One region of the Pseudoalteromonas sp. SG43-4 genome, then DNA from elsewhere that is predicted to be linked to it. Evidence: predicted binding sites of a transcription regulator. Region 1 holds the regulator's gene; the other holds the start of a gene.

What was found. The regulator MetJ, encoded in region 1, represses methionine synthesis genes. The targets are predictions, from matches to a motif close to TAGACGTCTAGACGTCTA.
Region 2: the regulator MetJ is predicted to act here: its motif matches at 5,719-5,736, upstream of H5160_RS10620 (methylenetetrahydrofolate reductase).

The regions. Positions count from the first base shown of each region.
Region 1 is NZ_JACJFB010000002.1:59,284-75,485, reverse strand. It holds gene metL (bifunctional aspartate kinase/homoserine dehydrogenase II) at 1-45, opposite strand, end outside; gene metB (cystathionine gamma-synthase) at 215-1,462, opposite strand; gene metJ (met regulon transcriptional regulator MetJ) at 1,752-2,072, shown strand; gene H5160_RS02365 (malic enzyme-like NAD(P)-binding protein) at 2,137-3,378, opposite strand; gene rpmE (50S ribosomal protein L31) at 3,905-4,120, opposite strand; gene priA (primosomal protein N') at 4,351-6,537, shown strand; gene H5160_RS02350 (SPOR domain-containing protein) at 6,558-7,085, shown strand; gene hslV (ATP-dependent protease subunit HslV) at 7,165-7,683, shown strand; gene hslU (HslU--HslV peptidase ATPase subunit) at 7,695-9,023, shown strand; gene H5160_RS02335 (gamma-butyrobetaine hydroxylase-like domain-containing protein) at 9,087-9,461, shown strand; gene H5160_RS02330 (methyl-accepting chemotaxis protein) at 9,491-11,371, opposite strand; gene H5160_RS02325 (MJ1255/VC2487 family glycosyltransferase) at 11,481-12,512, opposite strand; gene H5160_RS02320 (phosphatase PAP2 family protein) at 12,509-13,048, opposite strand; gene rraA (ribonuclease E activity regulator RraA) at 13,250-13,747, shown strand; gene H5160_RS02310 (formimidoylglutamase) at 13,749-14,798, shown strand; gene H5160_RS02305 (EAL domain-containing protein) at 14,795-16,202, opposite strand, start outside.
Region 2 is NZ_JACJFB010000009.1:41,116-57,317, reverse strand. It holds gene xseA (exodeoxyribonuclease VII large subunit) at 1-921, shown strand, start outside; gene H5160_RS10635 (hypothetical protein) at 918-1,595, opposite strand; gene cysE (serine O-acetyltransferase) at 1,631-2,449, opposite strand; gene H5160_RS10625 (pitrilysin family protein) at 2,647-5,529, opposite strand; gene H5160_RS10620 (methylenetetrahydrofolate reductase) at 5,780-6,736, shown strand; gene H5160_RS10615 (sensor domain-containing diguanylate cyclase) at 7,015-7,995, opposite strand; gene H5160_RS10610 (DEAD/DEAH box helicase) at 8,055-9,302, opposite strand; gene H5160_RS10605 (DUF3581 domain-containing protein) at 9,479-10,180, opposite strand; gene H5160_RS10600 (CPBP family intramembrane glutamic endopeptidase) at 10,384-11,163, shown strand; gene H5160_RS10595 (hypothetical protein) at 11,268-11,660, shown strand; gene H5160_RS10590 (2OG-Fe(II) oxygenase) at 11,677-11,976, opposite strand; gene gltX (glutamate--tRNA ligase) at 12,140-13,624, opposite strand; gene H5160_RS10580 (glutaredoxin domain-containing protein) at 13,664-14,023, opposite strand; gene H5160_RS10575 (GGDEF domain-containing protein) at 14,080-15,054, opposite strand; gene proB (glutamate 5-kinase) at 15,156-16,202, opposite strand, start outside.

The DNA.
Region 1 (16,202 bases):
AGAGCTTAAGCTTGAACCACCAAATTTATGTACACAATTGACCATATTTATACCAATTCGCTTAATTAAGTTGTCTATTTTGAGGTAAGAAAACCGTATCGATAACAAGGCAAAAATTTCGTTATTTAGTTGTTCTATATTAGGAATTTTTAACGATGTTATCGTGCGGTTTAATCCCTCAAATTGATTAGGTATTATTGCGGATTGGTATTAATTACCAAAGCGCTGGACGGGCTGCACTTAATTTAACGTTTCCACCAGAAGTGCCAGCACCTTTGCCTACACGGCCAACATTTTTATTTTGCCCTGGTTTTACAAGTTCAAATACTCGTTCAAAGTCAGCTATTAAATCGTGTATATCTTCAATACCAACCGAAATACGAATAAGCGTATCGCCCACACCCGCTTCTAAACGTGCCTTTGCCTCCATACCTGCGTGCGTCATAGTTGCAGGGTGACAAATTAAGCTCTCTACGCCACCTAGTGACTCAGCTAAACTAAACGTTTTAAGGCTAGTTAAAAATGCTGCCGCGTCGTTTATATCGCCTTTAATATCAAAACTAACCATGCCACCAAAGCCAAGTTGTTGTGCTTTAGCAAGTTCATGTTGAGGATGCGACTCAAGTCCAGGATAGTAAACTTGGCTTACAAAATTGGAACTTTCAAGGTACTCAGCTATTGCTAGCGCATTTTCTTGGTGCTGCCTTAAGCGCACATTTAAAGTACGTAGACCACGAAGCGTTAAATAACTATCAAAAGGGGCGCCCGTAATACCAATATTATTTGCCCACCAAGCAAGCTCATCACCAAGCTCTTGTGTTGCAGCAATAACAGCGCCGCCCACTACATCTGAGTGCCCGTTAATATATTTAGTAGTTGAATGCACCACAATATCTACACCAAACTTAATAGGGTTTTGTAAGGCAGGAGACAAAAACGTGTTATCTGCGGCAACCAATGCACCGCATTGCTTAGCAACATCGGTAACCGCTTTAATATCGGTTAAACGAAGTACTGGGTTACTTGGAGTCTCTATCCAAATAAGCTTAGGTTTAATTGCTAAAATTTGTTGAAGGCTTTCTTCTTTTGTTAAATCTAATACTTCAAGCTTCAATAGTCCGCGTTTTTGTAACGATGTAAATAAACGATAGCTTCCACCATAACAATCATGTGGAATTACTAACGTGTCGTCACTGTTAAGTAGCTGAGTAGCTAAATGCACGGCAGCCATACCAGTGGCCGTAATTATGCCACGAGCGCCACCTTCAAGCTTAGCAAGCGTCTCTGCTAAAATATCACGATTAGGGTTACCACTGCGGCCATAATCATACTCACGCTTAGTATCAAAGTCGGCAAACGAATAAGTCGTTGATAAATAAATTGGCGGCACCACTGCACCATGATGTTTATCAGCATCAACGCCGTTACGTACAGCAATGGTCGCTTTGTTTTTTTCGCTCATATTCGTCACCTGATTAATTTGGATGTTTAGACGTCTAAAAGAGTAAGTTATCCGTTTTAATAAGTCAAAGGATTTTAAAGCTCTAGATGGCTAAAGTTAGGTAAGGCGTTTGCTAGTATCACATTTTAGCTCACAAAAGTGAGCTTATTTTTACATCCCAAATAGGCTTATTAAGATAGATCGGTATCTATTATTTGACTATCTTTTTTAAATCGATAGAATTTCACGCATATTTACACGCTTTTTATACCGTGTGAGAAATTAATAATCTGAGGCAACGATACATCTTATGGCTAAATGGAATGGTGAGTATATTCACCCATACGCAGAACACGGGAAAAAATCAGAGCAAGTTAAAAAGATCACCGTTTCGATCCCACTAAATGTATTAAAAGTTTTAACGGATGAGCGTACGCGTCGTCAAATCAACAACCTTCGCCATGCAACAAATAGTGAATTGCTATGTGAGGCGTTTTTGCATGCATTTACTGGTCAACCTTTACCAAATGACGATGACCTACGTAAAGACAACGCAGAAAAAGTACCAGAAGAAGTTAAAAAGATAATGCAAGAAATGGGTTTAGAAGTGCCTATTTTAAACGAAGAATAAATCATTACCTTTTTAATCAAAAAACCTCAGCATTGCTGAGGTTTTTTTGTTTAAGCGTTATATATTACGCCATATAGTTTTCAGGCAAGTCAATTTGCGCAACACCCGACTCTACCGCAGCAAGTGCTACAGCTTTAGCTATACGCGGTAGTAAACGCGGATCCATTGGTTTTGGAATAATATACTGCGCACCAAACTCTAGCTTATCTACGCCTGCGGCTTTTAAAACTTCTGCAGGTACAGGCTCTTTGGCAATACTACGAATAGCCTCAACTGCAGCAATTTTCATTTCATCGTTAATCGCGCTTGCACGTACATCAAGTGCACCACGGAAAATAAACGGAAAACATAAAACATTATTTACTTGGTTAGGGTAATCAGAGCGCCCTGTTGCCATAATTAAATCATTGCGTGCGCCGTGTGCAAGTGCAGGATCGATCTCTGGATCTGGGTTTGAACATGCAAACACGACCGGCTTTTCTGCCATTAGTTTTAAATCTTCGGCAGCTAACAAGTTAGGACCCGAAACACCAACAAACACATCAGCATCTGCAATTACATCTTGCAATGTGCGTTTATCGGTATTGTTAGCAAAAAGCTGTTTATATTCATTTAAATCATCGCGACGAGTATGAATAACACCTTTGCGGTCAAGCATATAAATGTGTTCACGCAGTGCACCACACTTAATTAACAGTTCCATACACGCAACTGCAGCAGCGCCTGCACCTAAACATACAATTATTGCATCTTCAATTGATTTACCTTGTACTTCTAGTGCATTTAACATGCCGGCAGCCGTAACAATGGCGGTGCCGTGTTGGTCGTCATGAAAAACAGGAATGCTACAACGCTCTATTAATGCTTTTTCAATTTCAAAACACTCTGGTGCTTTAATATCTTCAAGGTTAATACCACCGAATGTGTCAGCAATATTGGCAACCGTGTTAATAAAGTCTTCTGTTGTTTTGTGCTTTACTTCAATATCAATAGAATCAAGCCCTGCAAAACGTTTAAACAATAACGCCTTGCCTTCCATTACTGGTTTAGACGCTAAAGGACCTAAATTACCCAAGCCCAAAATTGCAGTACCATTAGTGATAACCGCAACCATGTTACCCTTACCGGTATATTTATATGCATTTGCAGGATCTGCGGCAATTTCACGTACAGGCTCAGCGACACCTGGGCTATAAGCTAGGGCTAAGTCTTGAACTGTTTCAGCTGGTTTTGTTAGCTCAATGCTAATTTTACCAGGTACGGGATGTGAGTGATAATGTAGTGCTTGTTCACGAAAGTCAGACATAACGCGATGGTATCCTGCAATTTAAGTTAAAGTGAGAGGTGGAGTCTTGGGGTACGATACCCTTATTATTTTTAAATTCCAAGCAATATCAGGTCTATCCTGTTATATGCTATATCCTTTAATTTTAAGAGGTTTTTCAGTAACTTTGCAGGATTATATAAACATTTGATAAATAAAAATTCACCAAAAAAGTAAGTTTTGAGGTGCGTTTATGTCTATTAAAATATTAAAAAAATGTATGTTTAACGCATCATCATAAACTTAAAATAACAGCCTACTACACTACTTTAAAAACAGATAAGCCCACGTTAGCTACTTTTATCAACCTAGTTAAAATTTGTACTATTTAAAATATAGAGAATATCTATCAATTTGTCTGCAAAGGTTTATGCATACTCAGAATAAGAATAGGAAATAGTTATGCAAGGTGTGATGTAGCTCGAGCAAGCTAAATAAGATAAGAAGTGGTAAATTTTAGACACAAAAAAAGCACCCTAAGGTGCTTTTTTTAACTAAACAGCAATAATTACTTCTTGCTGCTAAGTGCACCGAAGCGCTTGTTGAAGCGATCAACACGGCCGCCAGTGTCTAAAATCTTTTGCTTACCAGTGTAAAACGGGTGACACGCAGAACATACGTCTAAGTGAATGTCTTTACAAAGAGTTGAGCTAGTTTCGAATTTGTTTCCGCATGAACATGTTGCAGAAATTACTTCGTACTTAGGGTGAATACCTTCTTTCATAGGAACCTCTAGTTAAGGCCGCATCGCTCTCCAAACCCGAAGTCTGGCACCATACGTCGTTAAAACAAATTTGTTGGTGGCGGATTTTATCCAACAACCTTCCCCTGCACAAGTATTTATTTATCTTTTCGCTAAAAAAGTGAACAATCTCTTTCTCAAGTACTATTGCTAGTAGGTTTTTAGCGGTATTTTTAGTACATTACAGCATTAATTTTACGGGTTGAGTTGTTATGAGTTTTGTTGAAGTTGCTATTAAAGTCCCGCTTCCACGCACCTTTGATTATAAAATAGAAGAGCAGCTCAGTGGCTTATCAACACCCATACTACCGGGCATGCGGGTTTTAGTACCTTTTGGTAATCAAAAAAAAGTAGCTGTTGTTCTGGGTATTAAAAACAGTACCGACGTCCCTTTAGATAAAATTAAGAATATTATAGAGGTAATAGACGACATCCCTATTTTAAGTGCCCAACATTTAGAACTCCTTAGCTTTACTGCCCGCTATTATTGCTACCCCTTAGGCGAAACTATTCACATAGCGCTACCGAGTGTACTTCGCCAAGGTGAATCGCCAGATAAAACCAGTATTAATATGGTTGCCCTGACAGAAAAAGGTGCAAAAGTACCGTCATTAAAAGCTAAAACACAGCTCAATTTATTAAAGCAGTTATCGCAATCGGGGAAATCATCGTTAACCGAATTAAAAGCTCTTGGCTTTAGTAAAAAAACAATCGATAGCCTAATAGATAAAGAACTCATAACACAAACTATTGAGCACGATAACCAATGGCAAAGTGTTGCTCCAACTGTCGGTAATAAACCAGTACTTAATAAAGAACAAGCGGTTGCCTGTACGGCAATAAATCAAAGTAGTGGATTTAGCAGCTTTTTATTAGAAGGCGTAACTGGCAGTGGTAAAACAGAAGTGTATTTACAGTGCCTAGAAGAAGTACTCAAACGTGGTGAGCAAGCATTAGTATTAGTGCCAGAAATAGGCTTAACGCCACAAACTGTAAACCGTTTTCGTCGCCGCTTTCCTGATACACCCATTATGCTTTGGCATTCAGCCCTTACCGACAACGAGCGATTGCAAACATGGCGTTTTTGCGAAAAAGGCAGTTGTGCAATAGTTATAGGCACACGTTCGAGTATTTTTCTGCCATTTTTAAAACTCGGTATGATAGTTGTCGATGAAGAGCACGATTCATCATTTAAGCAACAAGATACCCTTCGTTACCATGCTCGTGATTTGGCCGCATACAGAGCTTTTCAGCATAAAATACCACTTATATTAGGCAGTGCTACACCCGCACTTGAAACACTTCACAAAGCAATTAATAACAAATATCAGCTACTAAGTTTAACCGAGCGCGCGCAAACTGCGACAGATAACCAATTTAAGTTACTCGATATGAAAGGCCAACCCGACCAAGCAGGTATTGCACATGCAAGCCTTGCAACTATGCGCCAACACTTAAATCGCGGTAAACAGGTTATGGTTTTTTTAAATCGCCGAGGTTTTTCACCCACTCTTATTTGCCATGAATGTGGCTGGCTAAGTGAATGTAAACGCTGCAGTACCAGCGCCACATTTCATAAAGCGATTGGGCAAATGATTTGTCATCACTGTGGCGATCAATACCCTGTTCCTCACCAATGTCCTGATTGTGGAAGTACGCAAATATTTCCAAATGGCAAAGGTACAGAGCAAATTGAAGAGTTTTTATCGACCGAGTTTCCAGATACACCCGTTACTCGCATAGACCGCGATTCAACTCGCCGTAAAGGCAGCCTTGAAAAAGCACTAGATGAAATAAACCTAGGCGGTGCACGCATTTTAGTTGGCACACAAATGCTTGCCAAAGGCCATCACTTTGCAGATGTAAGCCTTGTTATAATTTTAGACGTAGATAGCGGTTTATACTCATGCGACTTTAGGGCGACAGAGCATTTAGCACAGTTAGTTACTCAGGTCGCGGGGCGAGCTGGGCGTTCAGGGGAACCTGGCCAAGTATTATTACAAACACACTTTCCAGAACACCCACTTTTACAAGACTTAGTTAATAATGGTTACCAAGACTTTGCTCGCTTTGCACTGAGTGAACGCGATGATGCAGACTTACCACCCATTACAAATATGGCTATTGTCCGTGCACAAGGACACAGCATTAAGCTAGTCGTCGATTTTTTGACGGATTTGGTTCCTGTGAATGGGGTATCTGGTATACAATTGCTCGGTCCGATCCCTGCTCCACTTGAAAAAGTCGCAGGTATGTATCGTTTTCAATTACATATTCAAGCGCAAGATCGCCGCATATTACATCAGTACCTTGCGCAAATGGTTGATTATTTAAGTTCAAGTAAACTTGCACAAAAAGTACGCTGGAGCTTAGACGTAGACCCTATAGACATGATTTAGGTTAAGGCCAAAATAACACCATGGCACAGCACGATTACATTAACAAAAAGCCTGCAGGCAGAAACAGTAAAAAAAACGCACCCGCTAAAAAACCATTTCCTATTCTTTTAGCTGTCATAGCCATCTTACTCGTCGGTGGTTTTGCTTATACATTATGGTTTATAAAAAGTAATGCAGATCCAAAACTTGTCGAAAAACAAGCAAACCCCACTGCGCCCGCAAAAGTAGAAGTGGTTATTCCACGCACACCAGAGTTTATTAAAGAAATTAGAAACCACGAGATTCAAGTTGAAGTGAAAGAACTTGAGCAAAAAGGTCCTTACGTTATGCAGTGTGGTTCGTTTAAAACCCACGCACAAGCGGAATCGCTAAAAGCTAAAATAGCATTTGCAGGCCTCATTTCTGAAATAAAACAGGCTGAAGGCAGCAATGGTACTTGGTATAAAGTGCGCTTAGGCCCATATAAAACCAAACGCCAAGCCGAAAGTGATAAAAACAAACTTAAACGTGTAAAAATAGTCGGCTGCGGAATTTGGGGCTGGACTTGAAAATAAACCATTCACCCATATAACCTCTTCATAATCGTTTTTTACGAGTTGCCTCTGCAGCTCGATGATGAGGAATAACATGACTACTATCGTAAGTGTACGCCGTGGCGACAAGGTTGTAATTGGCGGCGATGGCCAAGTGTCTCTTGGTAATACCGTAATGAAGGGCAACGCCCGTAAAGTTCGACGTCTTTATAATGGCAAAGTAATCGCTGGTTTTGCCGGCGGTACTGCTGATGCCTTCACTCTTTTCGAACGCTTTGAAAGCAAATTAGAAATGCACCAAGGAAACCTGACTAAAGCCGCAGTAGAAATGGCTAAAGATTGGCGCAGCGACCGTGCACTTCGAAAACTCGAAGCTCTGCTCGCTGTTGCAGACGAAACAGCCTCTTTAATTATTACCGGTAATGGCGATGTGGTTCAACCTGAAAACGACCTAATTGCAATTGGCAGTGGTGGTAACTTTGCACAATCAGCTGCAACCGCCCTTTTAGAAAATACAGATTTAAGCGCTCGTGAAATAGTAGAGAAAAGCTTAACTATTGCAGGCAACATCTGCGTATTTACTAATAACTTCCAAACAATCGAAGAATTATAATAGGAACTATCATGTCTGATATGACCCCAAGAGAAATTGTTCACGAGCTAGATCAGCACATTATAGGTCAGGCTAAAGCAAAAAAAGCAGTGGCTATCGCACTTCGTAACCGCTGGCGCCGCATGCAACTCAAAGAAGATTTACGCAGCGAAGTAACACCAAAAAACATTTTAATGATTGGTCCAACCGGTGTAGGTAAAACAGAAATTGCCCGCCGATTAGCAAAACTTGCTAACGCACCCTTTATTAAAGTAGAAGCGACTAAGTTCACTGAAGTTGGCTATGTTGGTAAAGAAGTTGAGACTATCATCCGCGATTTAGTCGATGTATCAATTAAAATGACTCGCGAACAGCAGACTAAGAAATTTAAACATCGCGCCGAAGAAGCAGCAGAAGAGCGCATTTTAGATGCCCTTTTACCACCAGCGAAAGATCAATACGGCGAAACGCAGCGTGATGATAACTCATCAACTCGCCAAACGTTCCGTAAAAAGCTACGTGAAGGTCAGCTAGATGATAAAGAAATTGAAATCGATTTAGCACAAGCACAACCAAACGTAGAAATTATGGCGCCTCCTGGTATGGAAGATATGACCAACCAGCTACAAAGCATGTTTCAAAACATGGGCGGCGATAAGCGCACTAAGCGTAAACTAAAAATCAAAGAAGCCTTCAAACTATTAACGGAAGAAGAAGCCGCTAAATTAGTAAATCCTGAAGAGCTAAAAGAGCAAGCTATTTTTGCAGTAGAGCAAAACGGTATTGTGTTTATTGATGAAATAGACAAAATTTGTAAGCGCGGCGATTCTTCAGGTCCAGATGTGAGCCGAGAAGGTGTTCAGCGCGACTTACTACCGCTAATTGAAGGTTCAACTGTAAATACTAAGCACGGAATGGTTAAAACAGACCATATGCTGTTTATTGCCTCTGGTGCGTTTCAGATGGCAAAGCCATCAGATATGATCCCAGAGCTACAGGGCCGCTTACCGATTCGAGTAGAACTTGAAGCACTTACTGCAGATGACTTTAAACGCATCCTTACAGAGCCTCATGCATCGCTTACCGAGCAACAACGAGAGCTGCTTAAAACTGAGCAGGTATCGATTGAGTTTAGCGACGATGCAATTGAGCGTATTGCCAAAGCAGCTTGGCAAGTTAACGAGAAAACCGAAAACATCGGTGCTCGTCGTCTACACACTGTAATGGAAAGATTGATGGAAGAAATTTCATACGATGCTTCTGAAAAAGCAGGCTCGTCATTAGTAATCGACGCCGCTTACGTTGAAAAACACTTAGGTGCACTTGTTGAAGATGAAGACTTAAGCCGCTTTATTCTATAAAACGAATATAAACGTTATACTAAAAGCCTCCAGATTGGGGGCTTTTTTAATGGGATATATTAAATGAAACACGTAACAAAAGTGCATTACCACAGTGTAAGTAAAAATCTAGATGTTTACTTTGATGATGACAGTAAAGCTGTATTTGGCTGTGAGTTTTTACGTGTACACTCCCCTTCAGCTGAAGTGCAGGGCCATGGCTCTGGCCCAATGAAGCTAGTACTTAATAAGCAAGCTGTAGGAATAAAAAGTATTGTACCTGTTGGGCATTACGCACTTCGTTTAGATTTTGACGATGGCCATAACAGCGGACTATTTAGCTGGCGCTACTTTGAAAAACTACAACAGCAACAAGATATATTGTGGAGTGAATATTTAGCGCGGGTAACTGAACACGAAAAAAGTAAAGATAGCGTGCCTATAAAATTTGTTCCTTAAACTTTATAGGCCCGTTCTATTAAGCGTTATTAAACCTTAAATTTATCAATTGCAGTGAACAGAACGCGAGCCTGCTCAGAGACCTCTTCACTTGTTTGCGCATTGTTAGCGGCATGTTCAGTTGCGTCTTGTGCAATATCGCGAATTCTTACTACATTTTTATTAACCTCTGATGCCACTTGGCTTTGCTCATCAATAGCAACCGCTATTTGAGAGCTCATTTCCATTATTGTTTGTACATCTTCAGTAATTGCGCCTAATAGCTCACCTGCTTTAATTGCTTGCGAGGCACTTTCATCACCTTGAGAGCGACATTTGTGCATAATACTCACCACTTCTTGAGTACGCTGCTGTAAGGTACTTATAATACCTTCAATCTCACTTGTAGACTCTTGAGTACGCTTTGCTAATGAACGAACCTCATCTGCAACAACAGCAAAACCACGACCATACTCACCAGCACGGGCCGCTTCTATTGCCGCATTAAGTGCAAGTAAATTTGTTTGATCTGCAATCCCTCGAATTACATCAAGCACTGAACCAATTGTTTCACCATCTTTTTCAAGTTGCGACACTACATTTGATGCATTCCCCAGCGAATCAGATAGGGCCCTAATGTGCTTAACGGTAGAATCTACTTCACTACGCCCTTGTTGTGCACTTAAATTTGTTGACTCTGCTTTTTTCGCAGCCGCCTCAGTATTATGTGAAATATCCTGAATCGTCGCCTGCATTTCGGTGGCTGCCGTTGCAACCATGTCGGCTTCATGTAGTTGCTCTTGCATACCAGAGCTTGTTGCTGCGGTACTTTGTGATAAATGCTCTGTTGCTACATTAAGCGTGTTTAAAGCACCATTAACTTCGTTAATTAAGTTCTTAAAATCGCCTATTAAGCTATTAAAGTCGACCGTCATGGTGGTAATTTCGTCTTTACCAGTTTGCTCTATCATCACGCTCAAATCATTATTACGACGAATATCGTTAATGGTGTGATAAACCCGCTCAATAGGTACAATAATGGAGTGGCTTGTAAAATAAACGAGTGCTAATACAATCACACCTGCAATCACAAATACCAAAATAGCTAAAAATTGAGCCTGCTCTACACTTTGCTCTACTTGTAACTTAGTGTCTTTAACGATTTTAGAAACAATGGCGTCGCTTTTATCTACACTGTCACGCATTACTCCAAGTGCGCCTGACTCAAGATCTAGCCCTAGCTTAGTTTGCGCCTGCACAAGTGTTTGAAATTCGCTTTGGTATATATCAATCAAAGGATTAATTTGTGCTTTATAGTCGCTTGGCAGCTGTGCTGCAGCTACCTGCTGCTTAAATGTATTAATTCCCTCATTAAAACGCCCTAGGTACTTAATATCAAATCTCAGCATGAAATCTTTTTCTGAGCGTCTTAGTTGCAGCATTGACGACAGCAGCTGGTAATTTTGCTGCTCTTTTAATAGTTGCTCAACTTCATGAACCGAGCTTCTAAGCTTGCCATATAACCCGTCGGTCGGGGTTAAACCAATCTCTTTTTGAAGCTTAACAACAGTTTCAAAATCATTATTATAGCTATTTATTAGTTGCTCAAAGCGCTGGACCTGCTCCTGTGCGATACTTTGGTTAGCCATTAACTGTTGTAACTTTTTTACTTTATCACTTAACTGCTCAAAATCCGTTTCAAATGCAGTTAACGCGTCTTCTTGTTTATAAAACAAAAAGTTTTTTTCATGTTTACGCAATGCTAATGCATGTACGTTGAGCTCTTCTGCTAATTGAATAGTCTTGTTTAAGCTCAAGGTTGTACGTGATTCAAAAATAATCACGCATAAAAGGACCACCATTGCTAAACCAACAACGACTGCGTTTAGTTGTAAACGTCGTTTAATTGTTAAGTTTTGTAAAAAATTCATCGCTAACGCCTTTTTTAAATATGCATTTGTATTATAGCTAATAGATCAACAGCGACTAATTAATTTAACTTTTTATTATTGGTAATTCTAAACAGTTTAAATGTGATGGCTATAAGGCGACACTATCCCACAAACCTTTATGTAACGATTGTGTGTTATTCCATTGTTGTTTAACCAACCAATCAATTAAAGGCGCGGGATCGCTGGGGTAATTTATTTGCTTGTTTTGCGGCGCGCTATTCCAATCATCAAGGGCTTGTGGGTTTAAATAGTTCATAACATGCGCCATGCCCATGGCAAATAAAGTTTGTGCATTTGCTGCTTGCTCAAACTGACCATCTAAAGGCTTTAATAGTAACTTTTTACCTAACTTAAGCGCTTCACTGGCAAGCTCAAATCCCGCATTACCAATAACGCCACTTGTGTTTGCTAAGTCGTTTAAAAAGCCAGAACGTGAAGGGGCTCGTAAATGTATATGTCCAAAAGACTGATTGCTGGCATTTGGGTGATAGCAATAAAATTCTTTTTCGGGAAAGTCTTTTAAATAATCAACAACGCTATCTAAGTTTTCGAAAGGTAAATATACCAATACCTTGTTCATTACTGCTACAGGGTTGTCGTGATTATGATGAGCAATAAAAGGCGGTATTATATTATTTGCAAATGGTTGCCAGTGCACGCCTAAGTAGGTAGTCGCTGGTGCATAATGCTTGATAAGTGATTTTCTCAGTACGCCACGACCAAACATAGGTACGTTATCTGACAAAAATGCTGCTTGGTGACTAATGCCAATAACGGGTATACCTGCCCGTTTTGCAGCCCATGCTGTCACAGGCTCAAAGTCGTTAAGTACAAAATCGTACTGTTTTATCTCAAGCGATTTTATATCACTCACCAACTTACAAATTCGCATGTTTTTAAGTGTTTTTAAATTTTTAACTTGCCCATTTTCAGTGCTAAACGACAAACCACGATACGCTTTATAATCTGAGAATTCGTGCATATCAAAGTAATCTTTATTTGCGCGCCCTGAAAACACATAATCAACATCAATACCGAGCTTATTAAAGCAGCTTGCCATAACCCGAGCGCGCGTTATATGACCATTACCGGTACCTTGTACTCCATACAATATTTTCATGCAGGCACCACGAGTGCTAACGCAAATAAACCACAAAAACTACCAATCGTTGCGCCTATTATAATATCAGCAGGAAAGTGCACACCCAATACCACACGAGACATAGCAACGCCGGTAGCCCAACTAAATAGTAGTAATGCATATTCTGGGAAAAAATGGCTTAATATAATTGCCACTAAAAAGGCTGCAGCACTGTGACCCGATGGTAAACTAAATTTATCGCTTGGTACTATATAGGCATTTGTTACTAAGCAGTCGCATGGACGGATCCGAGCAAATCTATTTTTAGCTAGTAGGTAAATAGGTCTTTCTATAGCAAAACCAATTAATATAGTGACAGGCAATAATTGGTGCTGTTCATTATTACTAAGCCACCACACTGCTAAGCATATTAATATATAAAGCCCACCATCACCGCTTTTAGACAAACCAAAGGCCATTGTTTTAAACCACCTCGGTGAATTGCAATTAAACAAAGTTAAAAATAATTGCTCATCTATCTGAGTTACCTTTTTAAGCATATTATTATTCATCACCATCCCTCATCGCATAACATATGAACACCGATTTAGCTTATGTGTTGTAAATAACAATTGAGTGACGCTTTTAATACACTATTATTGCGATTAATGATTTAGCGCTTGTTTTGCCTAAATTTACTGCGATTAAGTCGTTGTTATTGCTTATAAGGAGGGTATACTGAGATATAAATTAATGTACCTTTTGAGGATAAAATAATGGATTACAGCACTTCTGATTTATGCGACCACTTTGCTGACGTGGTTGACGTGCTAGAGCCTATGTTCATCAACTTTGGTGGTCGACACAGCTTTGGTGGCCGCATTAAAACGGTTAAATGTTTTGAAAATAATGAACTCATCCGCGAATTACTTTCTCAAGATGGTACAGACCTAGTACTTCTTATTGATGGTGGCGGCTCAACTCGTCGCGCACTAATCGACGTTGAACTGGCTGAGCTAGCACTTGAAAACAACTGGAATGGTATTGTTGTTTACGGCGCAGTACGCCACGTTGATGAGCTTGAAGAGCTTGATTTAGGCATTCAAGCAATTGCTTCAATCCCTGTTGCAGCCGACAGCGAAGGTGCTGGTGAAGATGCTATAGGCGTTAACTTTGCTGGGGTATCATTTTTTGATGACGACTTTATTTATGCTGATAGCACAGGCATTGTTTTATCTGCAGAAGAATTAGAGTTGGAAGTTGTAGAAGTATAACGTGACTTCCCATTTAAAAGTATATGATGAAAGCGCGGTTAGAACACTTTGCTCTACCCGCGCAAATGAGAAAAAAGCATGGCAATCAATGGCCTTGCTCGACACCCAAGTAAACCTGCAACAAGCACTTATTGACGCTGCTCAATTTGGTATCCGCTATGTACTTCTGGGTATTTGCGAAGATATCGGCCCAAAAGCAAACTTAGGAAATGGCGGTGCAAACGAAGCATGGCCGGCTTTTTTAAAACGCTTTTTAAACCAACCTCACAATCAATTTATTGCCACTCAAAAAGTGCTTTTATTGGGTGAAGTTAATACTGATGATTTAATGGCGCAAAGCAACCAGCTTAATAATCAGCAAGGCCAGCAGTTAACTCAATTACGAGATTTATGCCAACAGCTTGATGAACGCGTAGAGTCGGTATTGAGCCTTATTTTTAAAGCGGGGCTTGAGCCAATCGTTATTGGCGGAGGTCATAATAATTGCTTGGGAATTATCCGTGCCCTGAGTAAGTCAAAAAATACACCTATTAATGCTATCAACTTTGACCCTCATGCCGACTTTAGAGAATGTGAAGGTCGCCATAGCGGCAATGGCTTTCGCTACGCTTATAACGAGCAACATCTAAGTAATTACCACGTTATTGGCTTACATGAGATAAAAAACAATCAAGCAATTATAGATGCAATGAGTGAAGCTAACTTTACGTTTGATAGCTATCAATCAATACAAGTTAAGCGAAAAATTACACTCACACAGGCAATTGAAAACGCATTAAGTAATTTTAACGATTTACCACTGGGTATTGAAGTTGATTTAGATAGTATTACTTACATGCCGGTGAGTGCGTACACATGTTGCGGATTTAGTGTGAATGACACTGAGCACTTTGTGCATTTAGCAGCAAACCATCGCGACTCTAAGTACTTACATTTATGTGAAGCAGCGCCTAGCCAGCACCCTAACGGAGTTGAGGCCGGTGCTGCCCATGTAGGACAAGTGATCAGTGCACTTGTGAATAGCTATCTACAAGCCAAAGAAAACACTTAGCGCTGTTGAACTAATCGCCACTCTTTTAGCCAGCTCATTAAACCAATACTACTTAGCGGGTGACCAAAGTAATAACCTTGGGCAGCATAACCTTTTAAGCTTTTTACAAACTTAAGTTGCTCAAGTGTTTCTACCCCTTCAAAAATCACTTTTGTTTTTTGTTGGTTATGCATTTCAACCATTCCGCTAACTAAACTGCGTATATTGTTTTGATTACTAAAGTCAGCAGTGAGTGAAGGTGAAACCTTAATATACTCTACCGCTAAGCTTGGTAACTTAGAAAGCAGTACCGGGTTATCACCAAGTCCATCAACACATACTTTTAAGCCTATGTTATTAAGCCTTGCGATCATGCCTCTGCCTTTATCATCTAGTCCCGCAAAAATATGCAAAGGGCATTCAACAATTAAATCGCCAGCTTCCAAGTGATGCTCACTTAAAACAACATCAACAAATTCAATAAACTCTTCGTTAAGCATTTCAGGACCAAAAACGTTAATGCTAAGCGGTATAGAAATACCTTCTATTCTAAGCGCCATTGCAAGCTCAGCAGCTCTCTCTATTACAAATTTAGCGAGTGGATAACCAAGCCCTGCAATTCTAATGTCGTCGATAAACCTGTTAGCGGATAAAATCCCTTGCTTAGGGTGCTGCCAACGCAGTAGTAATTCTAAAAACTCAATTTGACCGTTTTCGTTACAAATAATAGGCTGAAAATAAAGCTCTAACTCGCTCGAAAAATCAATATTTGCTAATTCCTTTAGTCGCGCTTGTTGCTCTCGCAATTCAATCATCATTTGTTGATGATAAGGCACAACCTTGCGATCTGGGTGGCTATCGAGTGCCAGATATGCGTACGATATTAAATTATCAAAGTTGTTATCTTGCTCATTACAATCAACATAACTCGCTCTCGCTTTTACTTCTACAGTGCAGTTAGCAACATTAAATGGCTTAAGCGTTGCACCCAGTATTTGGTCAATAACTAATTCATGTAAGTGTTTTTGATTCGCGAAACTACAAATAAATGCAAAGTTAAGACCCCCTAAGTGGGCTAGCTTTTCTTGTCCAGTTAAAGTCACTATTTCGTCACTTGAAAGTAGCTCTTTTATTCGATTAGCCGATTGCGCTAACAGTATATCGCCAAAGTCGCGTCCAATATGCTGGTTAACTTGCTCAAAGCCTTCAAGGCGAATAACGATTAACGCTGCGCTTATTTGTTTGTTGTCGCACCATGTATAGTAACCTTGGCGTAACTGTTTTCTATCTGCAAAAACTGAAAGCGGAGACTCTTCAATAAATGCATCACCTTCAGGTTCTGGCTCTATAACGACTTCTATTTCAGCACTTTCATCATTTAAAAAGCCAACAATAGCTAATAATAATATTGCTAACACAACCCAA
Region 2 (16,202 bases), on a different contig from region 1:
AACATTAATCGTATTGGTGTTATTACCTCTGCAACCGGCGCTGCTATAAAAGATATTTTAACGGTACTTAAACGCCGTGCGCCGCAGCTAGAGGTAATCATTTACCCTGCTATGGTACAAGGCAAAGAAGCACACCTACATTTAATTAATCAAATTGAATTAGCTAATGCTCGTGATGAAGTTGACGTACTTATTTTAGGACGAGGCGGCGGATCACTTGAAGATTTATGGTGTTTTAATCACGAACAGCTCGCACGAGCTATTTTTGAAAGTGAATTACCGATAGTAAGTGCAGTAGGCCATGAAATAGATACAACCATTAGCGATTACGTTGCTGATGTTCGTGCAGCCACTCCATCAGCCGCAGCTGAGCTTGTAAGCCCAAATACGCAAGAGTTACACAACAAAGTAACACAATTAGTTAATCGTTTATCTAACGCGTTTAAGCACGGTATTGCAGATAAACGCGCATTAGCAACGCAGTTACAACACCGCCTTAATTTGTGTCATCCGCGTAATCAGCTTAGTCAAAAATCACAACGTTTGGATGAGCTAAGCATTGCGCTGCAACAAGCTATGCGTAATCGTTTATACCAACAAGAACGCACACTCAATAACTTAACGCCGCGTTTGATGCGCCAATCACCTGATAAAAAACTCGCTTCAGCAAGCCATCAACTCTCGCAATTACAAGCTAGGCTAAACCAAGCTATACAGCATCAGTTACAACAAGCGAATAATAGCTTAGCACTGCAAGCAAGCAGGTTAGATTCAGTAAGTCCGCTTAATGTTTTAGCGCGCGGTTATAGCATCACTAAAACACAGCAAGGAAAAGTAGTTAAATCTGTGGGGCAAATTAAAACAGGCGATGTTTTAGTTACAGAGTTAGTCGATGGCTCTATAGAATCACAAATTATTTAAAGCTCTGTACTTATCAACATTTTAAGTTCGCTATCGCTCGATGTGGAGGTAGTGCTTTTAAATTGTTGCCAAAACTCTTGTTCCATCAACTTATCGTTTAGCTCTCGCCATTGAGCATTACCAAATGTGTCGTTATCAATGGGGGCGGCAAGTTCAAATTCACATACTGTTTTTTTACATTTTGCACTAACAACGTCAGGAATAATTGATAAATCAGCTGTTAATAAAAAATCTTGTAATGCCATTTCAGTACGATAAGCCCATTCTTCATCGCGCGTTTGATTTTCAAATTTATCACGTAAAATCTGCTCAAAATCTGAAGGGCCCCTCATTTTCTTTAAAACACTTTTGAGCGCCGCTTTCTGTTCGGCGAGTTGCTGCTTAAGCTGAGTTACTTGCTCTTCTAAAGGTAGTTCATCAAGCATTTGGGTTTCTGAATTGGTTGTAGGCGAGACTTCAGCGGGCTCTATACTAGCGACTTGCTCAGGTGCTGAACCTGTATTACTCAATACCTCATTACTTTGTTGTTCAGTATGAAGCTTTTTCTGTTTTTCATAACTTGGCTGCGACTTAACAGATTCCGGATAACTTGAAGCTGCATTAAAGTAGCTCCAAGTTAAACCTACACCCGCAATAAACCCAATCCCTAGAGCCAATAAACTATTCTTGTTCATGTTAACTCCTTTTAAGTTTTATTATTTTTAATTACTTATAACATTGCACTCGTGTGCGATTCGTTTTCAGGCTCAGGATTTGCTAAAAAATTTTGGTTCATACTTTGCGCCGGACACTCACAATCCGGTCGACCAATAATTTTAGCGGGTACGCCAACAGCGGTTGTGTGTGGTGGAACATTGCTAAGTACAACTGAGCCCGCACCAATTCGTGCGCCCTCACCTACTTCAATATTACCAAGTACTTTAGCGCCGGCGCCAATTAATACGCCTGCTCTAATTTTGGGATGACGATCGCCCTGCTCATTGCCCGTACCGCCAAGCGTTACAGATTGCAAAATTGATACGTTATCTTCAATTACCGCTGTTTCACCAATAACAATACCGGTTGCGTGGTCAAACATAATGCCTTTACCCACTTTACATGCTGGGTGAATATCGACCCCAAACACTTCAGAGTTACGGCTTTGAATAAAGCGCGCTAGCTCTTTGCGGTTTTGTTGCCACAAGCAATTAGCCAAACGGTGCGCCTGAATAGCATGAAAACCTTTTAGATTTAATATAACCGTAAGATAGGTTTCTGATGCAGGGTCGCGGTCTTTTACCGCTTTAATATCCTCAGCAACAAAAGATAGCATACGGTCACATTTTACAAATGCTTGGTCAAACAGCTCTCGGATAGTGAATGCAGATACCACCGCATCAGCCAACTTATTAGCAACAATAAAGCTCAATGCCGAACCTAAACAATCATGATTTAAAACACATGAATAAACATGACTTGCTAATAATGGTTCACGTTTTACTACATCGTTAGCTTCGTCGCGAAGCTGTTGCCAAATTGCATGACGCATAATACTGCACTGCCTTAAGTTGATATAAAATAGCCTTTTCCCAAGTCTAACGGATTTAACCACTAAGGTGTTAATCCCTTAGTTATTTGTTCTGGTTATTAGGTATAACTGTTTATTAAGTTTCATTATTAAATAATAAAAATGCCTCGATGCTTATAGCACCGAGGCATTATTTTAACGCTTAAAAAACACTTAAATTATTGAAATACTTTATCGACTTTCATCACTTCAATATTTTTTGCAGGAATTGCTAATTTATAATCAGCAATCACTTTATCTTCAGCCACTAATTCAGCAGGTTTATTAGTGTTATAAATCATTGGTGATGTTTGCTGCGATGCTAAACGTTTTTGCATATCAGCGCCGTCACCAGTAATAAATACATAGTGAACATTGTCTGTTTGTAAGTTTTCTTTAATAACGCGATTAACATCAGCAAGCGTTAGCGTTTTAAGTTTATTAGTTACGTAACTTACAAAGTTATCAGTGTTGTAAAATTCGCTATCAAGCGCGTAACCTAATTGGCGATTTTGACTTGCAACCATTTGCGGCACAAAGTTAATTAAAAAGTTACGCGTAGCTTCAAAATCACCTTCGCTCATACCATTTTTAATTAGCTTATCTAGCTCAAACAAGGCGGTACGTGTTGCAAAGTGCGCATCGTTATTAGAGCGAAGTGGGCGTAACCACACTTGAAATATTTGCTCTGAGCGCCCTAGGTTTGCATCTGGCTTGGTTTGAAACATACCACGTGGAAAGTATTCAATGTATGCGTAATCGCCATAGTTCATGCCGCGAGTTTCACGAATGCGCTCATATAAAAAGCTGTTAGAACTACGGTGCTCACCAAAGTACGAACGCACAAGCCAAAGGGCTGTCCAGTCTTCGCTACTTCTTATTGTATCAATAGGAAAACCAAACGATACAGCAGTCGATTGTGCCGATTTTTCTACAATAGTTGCATGATGACCTTTAAGCACTGGCGCATCAGGAATACTTAAACGGCTTTGCTCACCTTTTGGTAGTGTTGCAAAATCGCTCATCATTTTAGCTTTAAAGTTTGCAGGCACAGCCCCAATTAAGCCAACCGTGAGTTTAGATTGCGTAAGCTCGCTGTTATAAAACGCTTTAACATCATCTAGCGTCAACGCTTCTAAATCCGAAATATCACCGTAGTTGTAACTTTCGTAAGGGTGATTGTTGTAAAGTGCACTGTATAGCACTTCTTTGCCTAGCTCTTCATCGTTAGATGCTTTTAAGCCTGATTTAATACCATCGATCATTTCTTTTTTAAGGCGTTTAAAGTCATCGTCTCTAAAGCCTGGGTTTAATAATTGATCGCTCACAAGTGAATACCACTGCGCTGCATTGTCTTTATGAATACGCCCTTGGAACGACAGCATTTCTTTATCTATTTGATAACCAAAGCTACCTGCAAGCGGATAAAGTGCTTTTTGAATATCTTTATAGCTTGTCGCCTCTGAGCCACCTTGTGCAAGCATTGCCGCAGTGAGCGCTGCAACACCTTTTTTGCCTTGAGGGTCGGCAGCCGCGCCGGTATTGAATAAAAAGTTAACATCGATTAACGGCGAGCTATTGGTTTTATCAAGTACTTTAAATGCAGGTGCCGCAGGTGCTTGTTCAAGCTTTGCAGTAAGCGCATTTAAATTAACTTCTTGCTCAAAACCTGGGGCTTTATCAAGTGCCGACATTGTTAATGTGGTACGTGCGTTATCAGTAAAGTATTTATTAGCAACGGCTTTAATATCTGCGCTGGTGATGTTATCTGCCGATTTATACAGCTGGTTTATAACCTCAGGATCGCGCTCAAAATGCATGTAGCTGGCAAGGGTTGATGCAATCGCTTGCGACGAATCTAAGCCATTAATAAAGCTGTATTTAAGATTCGATTTTAAATCACTTAGCTTTTGCTCATCAACAAGCTCAGTGCGTGCTTTTGCATAAGTTCGATTAATGGCATCGCGCGCAGTGGCTAAATCGCCTGCGTTTTCTACTTTAACAAATACGTGTAATAAACCCGGATCTTTAGTCTCTGGGTTATAGGTAAACATTTGGCTGGCAATTTGTTTGTCGACCACTAGCTCTTGATATAAATCTGAATTACTAGAAAAATAAAGCTGTGAGATTAAATCAAGCGCCGCTCTGTCTTTTTTAGCAGGCTCCCACGCAGCGCCTTTGTACGATACGAGTAACCAATGCCCTGGTAGCGCTTCATCTTGCTGGTGTAAATATTTTGGTGCTTGTTGAACAGGTTCAGCTTTAATGTCAGCAACATAGTTACCCTTTTTCCAGCTGCCCCAATGCTTTTTAACCATTGCCATTGTTGCTTGTGGGTCTACATCGCCCACGATGACAAGTGACACATACTCAGGCTTATAAAACTTAGCAAAAAATTCTTTACCATAGGCCATTTGATCAGGCATGGCTTCTATGTCTTTAAAAAAGCCCATAGTGGTGTGTTTATACGTGTGCTTATCAAACGCTTTTTCGCGTACAGCGCTTAATAATTTACGAATTGGGCTCGCGTTGTTTTTTAAGTACTCACCTTTTACTGTTTGCGCTTCTGTTCTAAATTGCTCTTCGGTGTAGGTTAAGTTTTGAAAAATATCAGCTTCAAGCTCAAGTACTTTATCAAGGTGCTGCTTTGAAAAGTTTAAATGGTAATTTGTGTAATCGTTTGTTGTATATGCGCGGTTATCAACACCTGAATTTTTTAATATGTCTGAGTACACATCTTCAGGGTATTTTTGTGAGCCTTTAAACATCATGTGTTCAAAAAAGTGAGCAAAGCCTGTTTTGCCCTCTTCAACTTCGTTACGCGATCCAACCGATACCGGAATTTGCAGCGACACTACATCAGGGTAATCGGTTTTAACAACCATGACACGTAAGCCGTTTTCTAGCTCTTCAATTAAGTAATCTTGTGAAAAAACACGGTCATCAGCTTTATTTACTTGTTCTTGTTGTGCTGTTGTTTGCGTGCTTTGGTTTTGTTGCATGGCGCAACCCGTTAAGGCCAGCGATACCGCTAAGCTGGTTGCTAATAATTTAAATTTCATTGTTGTCCCTTTTTAAATTGAGCAAATTTGTTGTCAGATTTAACTCTTTAATTATGCCCCAAAGCCAATAAATATAAGAGCCCCAAGGGAATTTATTATGTAAACAACTGTGTCAATTATAAATTATGGGAACAAGCACTATGAATAAACATCATGTTAATTGAAAAACTTTCATTAAATAAATCTATCTAGACGTCTAAATGGCTGCTATATTAAATCCATCAAAACAAACTTAGCTGGAATGAGGATTATGGCTTTATCACTAAAAGAGAAGATAGTGGACACCAATCAAGGTGTTTATCTTATTGGTACTACCCCGCCTAAAATTGGCACCGATAAAGCGCAATTAAAAACCATTGCAGAAAAGCTATTAGGTCGCTTACACGAAATTGAATACGACGGCGTGATAATTTACGACATTCAAGACGAAAGCAGCCGAACTAACCAAGACCGCCCATTTGCGTTTAAACAAACCGTTGATCCGCGTGAATACAGCCATTTACTTCGTAATTTATCTGCACAAGATGTGATTACTTATAAAAGTGTGGCGCAGCGTGGCATAGGCGAATTTAAAGATTGGCTAAGTGAAACTAAAAACGACTACGATTTACAAAATGTTGTTTTAGTAGGTAGCCCATCATCGATAGGCGATATAAAGCTAAGCCTGCCAGATGCTTATAAAGCATTGGCTGAGCAATCAGATGATTTCTTTTTAGGTGGCGTTACGATTGCTGAACGCCATTCAAGTAAACGAAATGAGCACGAACGATTAATAGAAAAAACAGCACAAGGTTGTCAGTTTTTTATATCGCAAGCTGTTTACGATGCACAAGCGACTATAGAGCTAATCACTAGCTACGCACGTACATGTAAAGCGCAGGGTATTACACCACAACGTATTATATTAACGTTTACCCCGTGCGGCGGCGAAAAAACCTTAGAGTTTATGCAATGGTTGGGTATCTCAGTGCCAGAGGCAACAAAATGGCGCATGCTTGATGCAGACAATACATTAAGCGAATCAGTACGTATTTGCCGCGAAAACCTCGACTTAATACTTAAAAGCTGTGCGCATTTAGATGTACCGCTGGGCTTAAATATTGAAAGCTTAACAAACCGTAAAGAAGAAATTGATGCATCAATTAACTTATACCGTTTATTAAAAGCTATTATGGAATTAAACCTTGCTGAAAAGCTAATAGCTTAAAGGCTAGGTAAGAGCTAATTAACACCCTTCTTGGCAAGCCTCATGGCTTGCTTTTTTATGTCCGTACTTTGAAAAATAAATTAAGAAGTACAAGTAAAAATTTGCAGCTTAAGCTATTCATTGAAGCTATTTTTGAAGCTATTTTTGGTTATTACTCTCAAGCCTTTTTAAGGCAAACCCCATAGAGGAGCACATAACACCAAAAATAAAACCTATCGCAGAAAAAACCAGCCAAGTTTTTGTGGCATGAGTCATGAGTCATGACGAACTTACTTTTATTATTGTGCTTTTTTAGCGAGTCTATACGCTTGTTTATTTTTATACATTGCGTGGTCTGCATCATTTAATAGCGCTTCAAAGGGCTGCTTTTGTTTATTAGTAAAACTATAACCAATGCTGAGCGATAAATCGCAAACACCTTCTTTTAGTAAAGCATTTGTATACTCAGAGGATATTTTATCCATAATGTAGTTAATTTTGCTTTTATCGCTTAATTGCATTACTGCAACAAACTCATCACCACCTAAACGCCCTACTATATCGGCATCTCTTAAATGCGTTTTTAGCGTATCAGCCAAAATAATTAAGGCTTTGTCACCTACTTCATGACCAAAGGTGTCGTTTAATTTTTTAAAGTCGTTTATATCTATAAACAAGCAACATACGTCGAAGCCCAAACGCAGTGCTAAATTAAGCTTTTGCTGAGCTAGTAAGTTAAGTGCTCGGCGATTATAAATATCTGTTAATGAGTCTAACATGGCTATTTCGCGCATTTGTTCATAGCTGTAAACAAGCGCTAGGTCGTCTTCAATTAAATCGCGTAGTTGCTCTATGAGCTCAAAGTATTCATCGGTATAGCTAGTTATTTTAGTGTCTTTTAAGCATAGCGTGCCAAATACTTCACCTTCTGGCCAATGAATAGGTAAGCCTAGGTAGGATTCAACGCCATCCTCAACTACTTCTGGTAGGGTGTTCCATGCATAGTTATTGCTTGCATCATTAACATATAAAATATTATTAGTTTCAGCGACGTGCCGACAAAAAAGAGGAGTTTGAGGGGGAAGTATCGGGTTGGTTTCAAAGCTTGAGCCACCTTCGTTATTTCTAATAACAACGCGATAGCCTTTGCTTGTTGCCTGAACTATATAACCAGACGGGGCTGAAAAAAGCCCCGTGATAAGGTCCATTGTTTTTTGCCATTTATGCAAAGATATTTGGCCATCAACACCAGAGAATGCCCATTTATCAGTTTCAAACATTAACTTTACCTCGGCTATTTAATAGCTCCAGTATAGGCAAAAAAACAACGTAAAAGCTATTATTTACGACGTCTGCTTGGCTCTCTTTTACCAGTGATGCGTTTTTTATCGCGATCTTTTCGCGACTTGTTAGTATTTTTACGATTATCTTTTGGCTTTTTATTAGGATCTGGCTCGTAACCTTCTAACCACTGCGGCGTTAAACGCGTATCGAGTAGTACTTCAATTTCTTCTAGCAGCCATTGCTCATCAAGACTTACCAGCGACATAGCAAGTCCTTGTTCACCAGCACGACCTGTACGGCCAATACGGTGCACGTAATCCTCGGCAATGTAAGGTAGTTCAAAGTTAATTACGTATCTAAGTGTAGAAATATCTAAACCACGCGCAGCGACATCGGTTGCAACAAGTACGCGTGTAATACCTTCTTTAAAGTTTTGCAATGCACGGTCGCGTGCGCCTTGCGATTTATCGCCATGGATTGATTCGGTTTTTAAACCATCTTTACACATTTCTTTAGCAAGCTGATCAGCCATTTGTTTTGTGCGAGTAAAAATAAGCACTTGGCGCCAGTTTTTCATGCCAATCATGTGCGATACAAGTTCGCGCTTACGGTCTTCATCTACAGCGTAAATAACTTGCTCTACTTCAACCGCGGCTGAGTTACGTTTATCAACTTCAATTAGTTCTGGGTTTTTAAGTAACTTTTTACTGAGTTCAAACACGCTGTCATCAAACGTAGCTGAAAATAGTAAAGTTTGGCGATCGCCCGGGATATGTCGCAATATACGTCTAATTTCATCAATAAAGCCCATATCAAGCATGCGGTCGGCTTCGTCAAACACTAAGGAGTCTACGCTTGAAAGTACCACACTGCCTTTAACTATATGATCAAGCAAACGCCCTGGTGTTGCCACTATAACTTGCGCTGTTTTAAGTGCTTTTATTTGAGGGCCAATACTTACGCCACCATAGGCTAAAGCGCCATTGATATTAGTGCCTTGTGCGTACTTTTCAAAGCTTGCAAATACTTGCTGAGCAAGCTCACGTGTTGGCGTTAAAATTACAACGCGGGCAAGGCCTTGCTCATCCTTTTTAGGGGTATTTAAAAGCTTATGTAATAGAGGTAAAACAAAGGCGGCGGTTTTACCCGTACCTGTTTGCGCGCTGCCCATTACATCACTTCCGGCTAAAATAGGCGGAATAGTTTTAATCTGAATTGCGGTAGGTTGAGTGTAATTATTTTGCTCAATCGCTGTTAATAATAACGGGTCGAGATTAAGTGATGAGAACGTAGTGGCAGACATAGGCTTAGCTTTAAAATAACAAAGAGCGCTATTGTACGCATATTACTGTACTGCGTAAATTAACCAGTCCAGAAAAGTATTTAATCGTGGTTGCTCACTTTCACTTTAGCGCTAAAATAATAAAAAAGACGCTAAATAACCGTTGTATTTAGCGCCTTTTATAATTTTATGTAGCTTTAAGCTGGCTTTAGTGTTGCTTTACGTTCGTTGTAAAACGCAATTAAATCATCAACTGTTGCTTGGCAGTATTCGCGAATACCCGAAACCACCATGTGCTTTTCACCACTGCCCACTTTAACGCCGTTTTCTAACAGGTTAAAACGTAGTGTAATTTTTCCGCGCTTACCAGTGTACTCAAAGCTTGGCTCTGCAAATTCAAGTATTGGCGCTGTTATATCAAGGTTATCAAGATTAATAAGCATTGATTCGTAAATTATCATCGGACGAGCAGGGTTTATCATTACCTCTTGCTTGCCCATTAATGGGATAATTACATGCGGGAAGGTAGTACCAGAAAACTCAACATAATTTTTTATTAGACTATTAGTTAGTGCTGGGCATTGGCTGGTTTTACCGCTGCGCTTTACCTTTAAAATGACTTTTTCGCCATTGGTTACATCAAACTCATCGGCTCCCTCAGGGAAATGAAGTTTGGTGTTTTCATCAACCATACCGGCAAAAGTAAATTCCATTTGTTCACTAATACCGTAGCGGTCTAGTACCAATGAAAAAAGTAAGTCTCCTGGCGCGCAAAACTTTTTGGCATCTTTGTCATGAAGTGGATTGTAATCGTCAGCAATGCATTTAGCGAAGCGACAACCCTGCTCACGAGAGATAGAAACATAATCAGCATGCTGCTGAAAAAAAGGACTTAACATAGTTTGTTCACTGCTTAAACTGCTTATAACCTATCTATATTACCAGAAAAAAAATATTGAGAGGTCGAATCTGTTAGATTAATGGCTAAATAAAACAGAGCAATAAAAAAACAATGACCTTTTATTTGTTAGCGCTATCAATTATATGTGTTTTTCCGTACTGCAAAATATCAATAATGCGGCAACCCCTTTGGCACTACTTAATGGCTTTAAGTGTTCTAAGTGCGTATTTTCAAGGTTATGTAAATTTATATGCTCTGCTCAGCATTGGGCTTTACGTTGTTTTATACTACTGCGCGCTAAATGCAAAGCGAGCAATAATACGCGCTATATTAAGTACTGTTTTTATAACTTTCTCACTGGCATTAGCACTTCATTGGGTGCCTGGTTTTAATAACCTCCCTATTGTTATAGATGAGCGTATTACAAGCGATGCGATTGCTTTTACCCTTTATGCTAATTTTGATAAAGCTATGGCGGGGTTATTTCTTTGTGCTTACTTTTATTCGAATAAAAAAGCTTTAAAAGCAGACTCTAATAAAGTAAGTCGATTAAACGTTAAACAGCCCATTTTTATAATTATTGCTACGGTTTTAGCTTCGCTCACTGTGGCTTTAATACTTGAACTTGTAAGTTTTAACCCAAAAGTGCCCGACTTTTGGTTAGCCTTTATTGCTATTAATCTTTTATTTACCTGTGTAGCTGAGGAGGCTTTATTTAGAGGGTTATTACAAACCAAACTTAGCCAAATAATCTCATCTACTCGCCTAGCGTTACTTGCCCCAATAATGACTGCTGCAGTGTTTGCTTTAGCACATTTTGCTGGAGGAATTAACTATGTATTGGTTTCATTTATTGCAGGCTTAGGATACGGCTATATTCTTTATAAAACGCTGCGTTTAGAATGGGCTATTATATGCCACTGGTTAGTGAACGTTTTTCACTTCTTTTTGTTTACTTACCCTATGCTCAGTAAAATCTAAATACATTTACAAATGCTAACAATTTACCCGTTAGCAAACATTGCCAGCGTTTGATTTTGTTAGTAATTTACTACTTTAAATAATAAATTAAAGGACTAATAAATATGCTACGTTTTATAGCGGCAATAACAGTGCTGGCCACAATAACCGGTTGTTCAGGAATGACCTATCATACAGACATAGACAACGGTGTTTTATCTCAAGAAATTGGCACCTACGTTAATAAAAGAGATTTACAGCAATTTTATAGCGACCAAGAAGCACACGAAAGTGGCGCAACACTTTTAGGCCGAATAGAAGGTGAAAGCTGTGATGGCGACGGTATGGGCAACAATAATGTAAGCTACAATCGCTCTAAATCAAACGCGATTGATTTACTTAAAGCTGATGCTATGCGCAGGGGCGGGAATGCTTTTACTATTAATTCCTGTAGTGAAACGTCTGTATCGTATTGCGACCTATCTGTTTTATGCACCGGACAGGCCTACGACTATTAATAAGTAAAAGTGCAAATTATATATTAAGCGCAAAGCTCAGTAGTACACGCTTTCCAGACTCGATTTTAGATACGCTGTGTTCGTACTTATCGGGTCTGAACAAATACACGCGATTAAATAAATTTATAATGCATTTTGAGCATTTAAATACCCCACCCGCTTTAGGTTTCTCTAATACAAAATTAAGCTTGTAATAGCGCCCTTGCTGCACAGGGTCAATATGGTTCATTACGCTATGATTGGTTGGGTAAGTAACAAGGTTTATCGAAAATGTGTTACTGCTAAAAATGGCTTTGTTTTTTACAAGTGCAATCATACTGCCTCCTATGAGTTTATATGCCGCATTGTAGCATTTAGTAAATTATGAATGCTTAGGCTAAACAATATCAAAATACGATGTCATATAGCTAAACAGCCTGAAACAAAAAAGCCGAACTTATTTTACTAAGCTCGGCTTTTAAAAGTACATTGTTTAGTAATTATGCACTTGGGTATTCGCGGTACGCACGCTCTATATTTTTAGCCTGCTTTTTAGAAATACCTAAATGAGCAAGTGCAACACGTAAACGAGCACGTGATAAGTCAGAGCCTAATATTTCCATTGCATCAAGCACTGACGTACTTGATGTTTTGCCTGTAATTGCGACAAAAATTGGCTCTAAAAAGTCTTTAATTTTAAGCTCGTGGAATGTAGCCACTTCTTTTGCAATTGCAAAAATAGCGGGCTTATCAAAGCTACGTAAGCCTTCTAGCTGCCATACAAAAAATTGTAGTGCTTGGCGTATTACGTTTTCGTCTGCTTTACCAGCTGTTAATAGCGCAGGATCGTAAGTTGGAATACCACCTACAAAGTGCCCTGCCAGCTCAACCATATCCGAAAGGGTATTAATACGCGTTTTAGCCTCAGGTAATACTTTAGCTAACATTTCACCGTTAAACTTCCAATCAACAAAGCGCTGAATTAACTGCTCGTCGGTTAAATTTTCACGGATCCACATGCCGTTTAACCAGCTTAATTTATCCACGTCGAATACTGGACCACCAAGCGATACGCGCTTCATGTCAAAGTTTTCAATCATTTCATTAAGTGTGAACTTTTCACGCTCATCTGGCATTGACCAACCCATACGACCTAAGTAGTTAAGCACGGCTTCTGGTAGGTAACCCATTTCTTTATAGTAGTTAATAGACGTTGGATTTTTACGCTTAGATAGCTTTGATTTATCTGGGTTACGTAGTAATGGTAAATGACCAAGTACTGGCGCTTCCCAACCAAAATCTTCGTAAAGTTTTAATAACTTAGGTGCTGAGTTAATCCACTCTTCGCCACGGAAAATATGACTAATTTGCATATGGTGGTCATCAACTACGTTCGCTAAAAAGTACGTTGGGAAACCATCCGCTTTTAAAAGCACTTGCATGTCTACGTTTTCCCACGGGATCTCAATTTCATCTCGTAGGTAGTCGTTAAACTTAAATGTGCCTTCGCTTGGGATTTTCATACGTATAACGTAAGGTTTGCCTGCCGCTAAGTTTGCTTTAATTTCTTCATCTGTATGGTTTAAACCACGACCGTCGTATTTAGGGCGCAAGCCTTCTGCCATTTGCTCTTCACGCATTTGATCAAGCTCTTCGCTTGTTGCAAAGCAGTAAAACGCTTTACCATCGTCAACTAACTGATGCGCGTATTTTTTATATAAATCGCTACGCTCAGATTGACGGTAAGGACCAAATTCGCCACCCACATCAGGACCATGATCCCACTCAAGCCCTAACCAGCGTAAGCTATCCATAATCGCAAGTTCAGACTCTGGCGTGCTACGTACTTGGTCTGTATCTTCTATACGAAGTACAAATTCACCGCCTTGTTGTTTAGCAAAACAGTAGTTAAATAAGGCGATATAAGCGGTGCCAAGATGCGGGTCACCAGTTGGCGACGGGGCAACACGGGTGCGAATTGTCATGGTAAATTCTCTTTAAATAAGTGAGATAATAAAAGTGGTTTATGCAGCTACTTTGTTTAAGTAAGCAATAATATCGTTTGATTCATACAGCCATTGTACTTGGCCATTTTTCTCTATACGCAGACAAGGCACTTTAACTTTGCCGCCTTGCTCAAGAAGCTCTTGACGATATTGCTCATTATTTTTTGCATCACGCGTTTCTATGTTTAAGCCTTCGCGCTTAATAGCGCGGCGTACTTTTACACAAAACGGGCATGCTTTAAATTGGTACAGTTTAAATTGTGAGGTTTGCTGATCAAGCTGTGCTTGCTCGTCGCTTGCACGCTTTTTACTGCGAGGAGTAAATACAAAATTAAAGAATAAGATTATACAACCTAAAAACCAACGAACTAATTTCATGTTCTGTGCTCTGCTTACAACAATTTAAGGAGCCAGATTTTAGCACAAATTTACAATCAAAAAAGCTCAATACTGTTATCTATCTTTGGTTCGTTATTAACTTCTAATTCACTGTAGGAGGTAACTCTATTACGGCCAGTATTTTTAGAGTAGTAAAGCGCTAAATCAGCCTGATTTACAATACTCGATACAGTATCAATACTCACTAACTCTAAAAAACCAATGCTAATGGTTAATTGGCCAATTTGTGGAAAAGGGTATTGGGCAACATTAAGGCGTAACCGGTTAAGTGCAACATGTGCATCAGCCTCTGTTTTTGCTTGAAATAACATTGCAAATTCTTCACCACCATACCTAAATACATAGTCTTCAATTCTAAAATTATTTTTTAGTAGCCGTGCAACAAGTAAAATAACCTCATCGCCAATTACATGCCCGTAGTTATCATTAATATTTTTAAAGTTGTCGATATCGGCAATAGCTAAATACCAACGTCGCTTTTTATTGTTATCATTTCTTGGTAACAAAAAACCGTTACCCGATACAATCTCAATTACTTTTTTATCAAATGTTTGCCTATTTAAAAGCTCTGTAAGTGGATCTAACCGCGACTTATATAATAGCCCAAGCTGATTAGCATAAATATTTAAAATATGTACAGCTAACATAGTTATTCGTTCTGGTAATTCTTGCTCGGTTTCTATTAATAAAGTGCCGACTACTTTTCCAAAATGATAAATAGGCACGTAACTTGATGTGCTACTAAAGGCATAGCTCACCCTAATTTTATTTTGAGTGACCTTTTGTAATAACAATGATGCTTCATCTGGGCTTAATTGCTCTAAATTACTGTTTGAATTAATAAGAGTAGGGGGTATGGGGGCTGAAAAATTTTTATTGACGTAAATGGCAAAATTATCAACTTCGAGCAAGTCGCTAATTATTTGTATTAATGCGCTATCTAAATCACTTTCTTCCTCTTGCTGGGTAAGCTTAATAATCCATTCGTGCCCACACTTATTTGCCTTCATTACACTGCCTAAACTAATTAAACTTTTATTAGTCTAGACAATACTCATGAATTTACTAAGTTATGAGGTAATACTTATTAACTAATCCTTTAGAATAGGTATTAAAGTAATACTAAGTCGTCGCGATGCAATACTTCTGCACCACTATCGTATTCAAGTAACTCACCTATTTGATTTGAGTGTGCGCCTTTGATTTTATTTATCTCGGTACTGCTAAAACGCGTTAAGCCACGTGCAATTACTTGATTTTTAGTATCTATTAAATCAATTAAATCGCCTCTTTCAAAACGTCCAAATGCATTAGTAACGCCTTTAGCAAGTAAGCTTGCACCTTTATTTTGAAGGGCACTAATAGCACCTGCATCTATAACAATTTGGCCGGTACTTTTAGGCCCAGCTAGTAGCCATTTTTTACGGCCATCTTTTGGGGCGGTGAGTTTTAAAAAGCGTGTACCAGGTAACTCGTCACTCATACATTTTAAAATAACGTTTTTACCAGCGCCTTTAGCAATAATGACTTCAACGCCTGCACGCCTTGCGATGTCGGCTGCTTGTAATTTGGTTGCCATGCCGCCAGTACCTAAGTTTGTACCACTGCCACCAGCAAGTTGGCGCAGCTCATCGTTTATATGTGTTACTTCGCCAATGAGGGTGGCATCGGCATTTGTGCGAGGATCGCTGGTAAATAACCCTTCTTGATCGGTAAGTAGCAATAATTTATTAGCATTAGCCAAAATAGCAACAAGTGCCGATAAATTATCGTTGTCGCCTACTTTTATTTCACTGGTAGCGACTGCGTCATTTTCGTTAATGATGGGCACAACGTCGTAATTTAATAACGCATTGAGTGTATCGCGGGCATTAAGGTAGCGCTCTCTGTCGTCTACATCAGCGCGAGTAAGCAGCATTTGCCCTACATTTACCCCATATAAAGCAAACAAGCTCTGCCAAATATGAATAAGTTGACCTTGTCCAATTGCAGCAAGCATTTGTTTATCAATTAAGCTTCTGCCACAGGGTTTTAATAGTTGTTCGCGCCCAGCAGCAACCGCGCCGCTCGATACTAAAATAACCTGATGCCCCTGCTTTTTAAGCTCGCAGCATTGGCGTACTAATTCAACCATATGTGCTTTGTCTAGCTTATCGGT